3 regions of the Pseudoalteromonas sp. S1727 genome follow, and region 1 is predicted to be linked to each of the others. Evidence: predicted binding sites of a transcription regulator. Region 1 holds the regulator's gene; each other region holds the start of a gene.

What was found. The regulator sigma-54, encoded in region 1, starts transcription at its own class of promoters, with help from an activator protein. The targets are predictions, from matches to a motif close to GTTGGCACGNNNNTNGNNT.
Region 2: CWB85_RS10915 (LPP20 family lipoprotein) is a predicted target of sigma-54. The motif match lies at 936-954, and genes of this name have one in related genera.
Region 3: CWB85_RS08655 (DUF3192 domain-containing protein) is a predicted target of sigma-54. The motif match lies at 1,113-1,131, and genes of this name have one in related genera.

What each region holds. Positions count from the first base shown of each region.
Region 1 is NZ_PNDT01000110.1:13,345-15,553, reverse strand. It holds gene ptsN (PTS IIA-like nitrogen regulatory protein PtsN) at 1-32, opposite strand, end outside; gene hpf (ribosome hibernation promoting factor) at 37-324, opposite strand; gene CWB85_RS19205 (RNA polymerase factor sigma-54) at 353-1,849, opposite strand; gene lptB (LPS export ABC transporter ATP-binding protein) at 1,917-2,209, opposite strand, start outside.
Region 2 is NZ_PNDT01000039.1:13,384-15,592, forward strand. It holds gene CWB85_RS10910 (transglutaminase-like cysteine peptidase) at 1-277, opposite strand, end outside; gene CWB85_RS10915 (LPP20 family lipoprotein) at 436-894, opposite strand; gene CWB85_RS10920 (flagellar assembly protein T N-terminal domain-containing protein) at 1,056-2,209, shown strand, end outside.
Region 3 is NZ_PNDT01000027.1:61,182-63,390, reverse strand. It holds gene CWB85_RS08660 (diguanylate cyclase domain-containing protein) at 1-645, shown strand, start outside; gene CWB85_RS08655 (DUF3192 domain-containing protein) at 687-1,067, opposite strand; gene CWB85_RS08650 (D-2-hydroxyacid dehydrogenase) at 1,232-2,176, opposite strand.

The sequences.
Region 1 (2,209 bases):
CAGTCCTGGCAAATAAGTGAGCTTAATTTCATAGTGTTAGTGTCGAGCGTGCTTCTCTTTGTGTTTGATTACTTGACGGTCGAGCTTGTCGATTAGTCCGTCAATGGCTGCATACATGTCTTGATGTTCAGTTGAAGCAAATAACTCAGCACCACTGACATGGATGGTGGCTTCTGCTTTTTGGCTTAGCTTTTCTACGTCAAGAATAACATGGACATTGTTGATGTGATCAAAATGCCTCTCAAGCTTCGCAAACTTATTGTTTACATAGTCTCTTAATGAATCAGTAATTTCTACGTGACGACCAGTTAAATTTAGTTGCATAAGCATTTTCCTTTTTTGATTTTACGCCTTAAATCAAACTCTTTCTTTGATTTGACGGTGGAATAGCCAGTGACTCGCGGTATTTTGCAATAGTCCGTCTAGCTACTTTGATACCTTGCTCTGCCAATATATCTGCAATTTTACTATCACTCAATGGTTTCGCTGAGTTTTCTGCGCTAATCAGTTTTTTGATTAGTGCGCGAATAGCTGTCGATGAGCATTCGCCGCCATTTTCAGTACTAACATGGCTTGAGAAAAAATACTTTAACTCAAAAATACCACGCGGGGTATGCATGTATTTTTGGGTAGTTACACGAGAAATTGTTGACTCATGCATCTCTACCATTTCAGCAACGTCATTGAGTACCATAGGTCGCATGGCTTCAGGGCCATGTTCAAAGAAACCTTGCTGCTGTTTTACGATGCAATTGGTTACTTTGAGCAATGTGTCATTGCGACTTTCTAGGCTTTTTATAAACCATTTAGCTTCTTGCAGATGCGAACGAATAAACTGACTATCAGTGCTCGACTTTACTGAGCGCGACATAGCTGCATATTGGCTGTTCACTCTGATTTTTGGCATGCTGTCTGGATTAAGTTCAACCACCCAGCGGCCTTTAATTTTTTTCACTGATACGTCAGGAATAACGTATTCTGACTCTTCTCGTACTATGGTATCCGCAGGCTTTGGATTTAGGCTGTGGATCAGAGTCATCACTTCTTTTAGTTCATCTTCCTTAAGCTTAGTCTTTTTCATCAAAGTGCGATAGTCGCGACTAGCTAATAAATCGATATGATCAGTTAAAATCATTTTTGTCTCATTAATCCAAGGGGTTGCCGGATCAAATTGATTTAGCTGAATACATAAACACTCTTGTAGACTGCGAGCCGCGATGCCTACAGGGTCAAATAATTGGATACGTTTTAAAACCGCTTGTACTTCGTCAAGTTCGATTTCTTCTTCGTTGTTGCCTTGATTTAAGCTCTCTACAATATCTTCACAGCTAAGCGTTAAAATACCTGAGTCATCAATGGCCTCAACAATTGCAATGGCTATTGCTTCATCTGTAGGGCTAAATGGAGTTAGCTGTAGCTGCCACATTAAATATTCATGCAAGGTTTCTGTTGAGGCGCCTTGATATATAGATTCGTCCTCTGGCATTGGGCCTGCTGAGCTATTTGGCGCAGCGCTCATGTACTCATCCCATGTGACATCCATCGCCATTTCATCACTGAGTGTTTCTTTGGTGAGTGCTTCGCTGCTTTCTTGTTCGTATTCGCTGGGCTTGTCATCTGCTGAGGCGCTAACGGTTAAGTCGTCGTTATCTTGCTTTTGCTCATTCTTGCCCGCCGTGTCGTCTGAATACTCATGCTCTTCTAGCTCTAGTAACGGATTGCTATCTAGCGCTTCTTGAATTTCTTGCTGCAGATCCAATGTGCTGAGCTGCAATAAGCGGATAGCTTGTTGCAGTTGCGGTGTCATTGTAAGTTGCTGGCCCATGCGCAGCTGGAGTGATTGCCTCATGTATCTCTAACAATCCTTTTATTGTTGTCATTGTTAAGTTTAGCAGATGCTTAGCCAAAGTGTGGCTTTATAGCCTAAATTGCTCACCTAGGTAAACATCGCGAACTGTTTGGTCGGCGAGTACATGCTCAGGTGTGCCTGATGCAATTAACTCCCCATGAGAAACTATGTAGGCTTTTTCACAAACATCAAGAGTTTCTCGTACATTATGGTCGGTGATAAGCACGCCAATACCACGGTTTTTAAGGTGTTCAATAATCTTCTTTATATCTAACACTGAAATTGGATCAACACCAGCAAAAGGCTCATCTAACAAGATAAATTTTGGGTCTGCGGCTAATGCACGGGCAATTTCAACAC
Region 2 (2,209 bases), on a different contig from region 1:
AGCGCAAGTTACGAGCAAAAAAATCATTTACGATTAAAATTTTTTGTTGTTCAGTTTTGTTCTGTGACTGGACTAACATTGTTTGCCAATTACGAGCAACTGCCACACGTGAAGGACCAAACTGTTGGTGCATTTTTTCTAAAAAGGTAGTGAACTGAATCGATAGGCGATCGGCACACACAAAAGAGGTTGCAAATATAAGAGGCAGCAAAAAATGCAGTAACGGGCGATTACTCCATTTACTCAAAGGCACACTAACTGAGCGACACTCGCTCACAAAAGCAACCTTGAGTTGTACACTAAAAAACGCGTCAAACTTTTTCTTGCCACAATCTTTATTCAGTAAAAAACAGTAAATAAAGCATAGCACTGAAGCGTTAACAGTGAGATATTTTAGCCATTATTTTGTGACTATTTAACGCTCAATAATTAACTTTAGTAATAAGTGACTTTTTTAACTTCACGTGGCTTTATTTCGCCTATGTATAAGTCATGGACACGTTTCATATCAAGCTGTAACTCGGTAGCGTAAGTATCTCCAACTGCATAGCTTTTAATGACTTGCGCCCCTTTAATAATGCCTTGCACTTGGCTGTGTAATTGATCATTTTGCGCAATACTGCCTTGCACAGTGGTGCCGGCGGTAATCTTTTGCCCATATACTTGTTCTGCAAGCTCGCGGTACGCTTCAAGCTTAGATGCTTTAATTGCCATCAACGAGCGCTGTGACTGATTCTCCCCGGGCTGAGCACTAATTGGCGCATACCCGACCGCTTTTAAAACTGGGTAGTTATCTGGCTCTATGTACTTATATTCCACATGTTTATCAAAAATACTACTACAGCCTACTAAACCTAGACTCGCAAAAATGCAAATTGCAATCACACTACGCATGGCGTCTCTCACGCTTAAAAGAAGTCATAATGTCTAAACCGATGCACAATCAATGCCAAAATTAGTACTTACTGTCGTTTTAGATCAAAGTTGTCAAACAATTGGTATAGTCCTTGCTCTGTCACTGTATATAGCAGATGTTTATGTATAAGGTTTGGGTAATGAAGCATAGTTTATCAACAATCATGATCGCCACAAGTTGGCTAACAGCCAGCCTTTTTTCGCCTAATAGCTCAGCACAGTGGTATGAATCAACAGGCCATGCCAGTATCAAAAATGATGATGTGGCGGCGGCAAAATCTGCGGCCATAAAAGATGCAATCACCCAAGCGTTAGTGTTCTCAGGTGCCCGTGTGAGCTCAATGCAAACCTTAGTTGACGGCGTACTTACGCAAGATCAACTAAAAATAAACAGTCACGGCGAAATTCAAAAAATAGAAATGATCAGTGAAGATCGAAAGTCAGATCAATTTGCGATCACGCTACGCTTGGATATTTTCCCACAACAAGAACACTGCCCCGCTAATGAGTTCACTAAGTTTGTTGCGATCACCCAAACGCAATTAGTCAATCGTGAACAGGCCATGATGGGTCAAATTTTTGACATTAATAAAGCCACTAGCGAAGCCCTGTATAAAACATTAAGCCAATCGGCAATGAATGCTAAGCCAACCGCTTATTTTAACTTTCCGATCCGCGTGAGCGAGTTTTTTAATCAACAATACGATTACAGTGATGCACTATTAGAAGAAATATCAAGCCGCAGCAACTCACAGTATGTACTGTTGAGTCAGATTGTTGATATTTCTAATAGTGATAAGCTCAATAATAGTTACGCATTTTGGCAAGACGAAACGTACCAACGCTCATACAAGGTGGACTTTGCTTTATTTGATGGCACCACGTATGAACGACTTTGGCAAAAAAGCTATCGCAGCCAAGGTATCTGGCCATTTGAAAAAACACAAATCATCGATGTATTCAGCGAAAAGTTCTGGAGCTCTGATTATGGTCAAAGTATTACTGATATAAACCAAACCGTCAGTTACGATCTACAAGCTGCAATGGCATGCTTAGAGACTCAAGGAAAAATTCTACATATTGAAAACAATAAATTGATCATCAACTTAGGTAAAGCACATGGCATTGAAAAAGGTCAACGCTTGAATATTGCTCATCATAACTATTTAACCGATGCAGCGGGTAATAAAATGCCGAACTTGATCACCACATTAAATCAAGTTCAGGTCGAACAGGTGTATCAGCAAAGTGCCGTTGCCGTGAGTGTTGATCAGCAACCTTTGCCTAATATTCA
Region 3 (2,209 bases), on a different contig from region 1:
TTAGGGGCGATGGATTATATTGCTAAACCATTTAGCACGGCTATCGTGCGTGCCCGGGTGCGTAATCAGTTACTGATCAAACAAAAGAATGATTTGCTTGAAATGCTAGCGTCAATTGATGGTTTGACGGAGATCCCCAATCGTCGCTATTTAGATGAAAATCTTTCGCGAGAATGGCGCCGAAGTCGCCGTGCAGGTACGCCATTATCGGTGTTATTAATGGATATAGATCACTTCAAACGTTATAACGATTGTTATGGTCATCGTGCTGGGGATGATTGTCTCAAGCGAGTGGCACATGCGTTAGTTACTGCATGTGAACGTGGTAGTGACTTTGTTGCTCGCTATGGTGGAGAGGAGTTTGCCGCTGTATTACCTAATATCAATCAACAAGAAGCATTGGTGTTTGCTAATAAGCTTAGAAGTGCTGTAAATGCTCTCAAGATACCGCATAAAGCCTCACTTAATGCTGAGCACATTACCATTAGTATCGGTATTGCTACCACTGAGTTTGGCCAAGTGTATGCTGAGCATACCTTGCTTGAAGAAGCTGATCTTGGTTTATATGAGGCGAAAGATACTGGGCGGGACAGAATTGTTGCTCGAGTTATTGCCGCAAGTGGTAAAAGTGAGTCATTACTGTAACTAAAGAGTGAATGTTTGTTCACTCTTTAGTTGATTTGAGCTTAAATAGCGTTAAGAGAATTATAAATACTATCACCCACACCAATTAACTTGTCGTTTTTAAAGACAAGTGGCGTACATTCATCTTTTGTCATTTTTCCGTCAGAGTGGATGCTGTGCGTTGCATAGAATAATACTTGGTATACATCATCTTCTTTTTTTAATAACTCTGTAAATTCAGGGGTTTTTAATTGGCTTAAAACACTCTGATAGCTGGTATCTAACGCTAGTGATGCAATTTTTTCACGATTCGCTTGATGATGTTTTTCCCAGCTTGAATTATTACCGGCCCAATGACTTTCTGCTTCGCCGTCTGATACGGCAATCACGCAGCCGGTTAAAAAAGGAGCTGTTAGTGCGGCAATTAAAAGTACTTTTTTCATTATTTTATCCTGATACTAAATAGTGTTTATTAATTTTTTATTTAGTAGCAAAGAATCTGCCAATATTTTTACTTATTAAAAATCATATGGTTATTTATTTTTTTGCAAGGTGGAAAACTGTATTTAACCACCTTGCATAGTGTTAAAGGCTAAAATTTAGTTTATTACACCAACCTATTTAAGCTTTCGCCTTGACTAAATGCACTGATATTTAGGCTCACCTGTTTCACTAAGCGAATAATTGACTCCTCGCTTGCCCATGCTATATGGGGAGTTAAAATTAAGTTGTCGCCACGATAAACGGCTAATGGGTTATTCTCTGCCGCAGGCTCTTTGGTTAATACATCAAATCCAGCTCCTGCTATTTGTTTATTAGTTAATGCCTGTGCTAACTGTGCTTCATTAACAATCCCACCGCGGGCAGTGTTAATTAAAATGGCGCTTGGTTTCATCATTGCCAGCTCTTCGCTGCCAATTAGATCTCGGCTTTCATCCGTTAATGGACAATGAATACTGATAATATCTGCATTCTTTATTGCCTGATAAAACTCCGTGCGGCCTTCTCTTGGCTTATCACCTTTGCGCTCACTGATGATCACATTTGCACCAAACGCCTTTGCAACATCAGCAACGGCTTTGCCAAGCGAGCCATAACCGATAATAGCGAAGGTTTTATCGCCAATATCATTAAAGCTATAATCCAAACGACAGAACATGTCGCTTTGTTGCCAAAGACCTTGTTGACAGTCAGCAATATAGCGGTGGGTGTTACCGAGTAAGTTGGTGATCAACGCAAAAGTATGTTGAACAACCGAAGGCGTTGAGTAGCCCGCAACATTAGTCACAGCAATACCAAACTCTTTAGCGGCTGCTAAATCAACATTGTTAGTGCCAGTTGCAGCTACACAGATAAGCTTCAACTCTGGAAGTTTTGCCAGCGTTTCACGATTAAGCACCACTTTATTGGTGATCAACACCTGAGCTCCGCTACTGTGAGCTAATACTTGTTCAGGGCTAGTTAGCGGATAGCTGGTGAAATTACCAAGCGTTTGAAAAGGCTCAAGTGATGTGCCTGCTAATGTGGCAGTATCGAGAAGGGTAATATTCATGCGCTTTCCTTATTAAATAAAATGATTTTAATG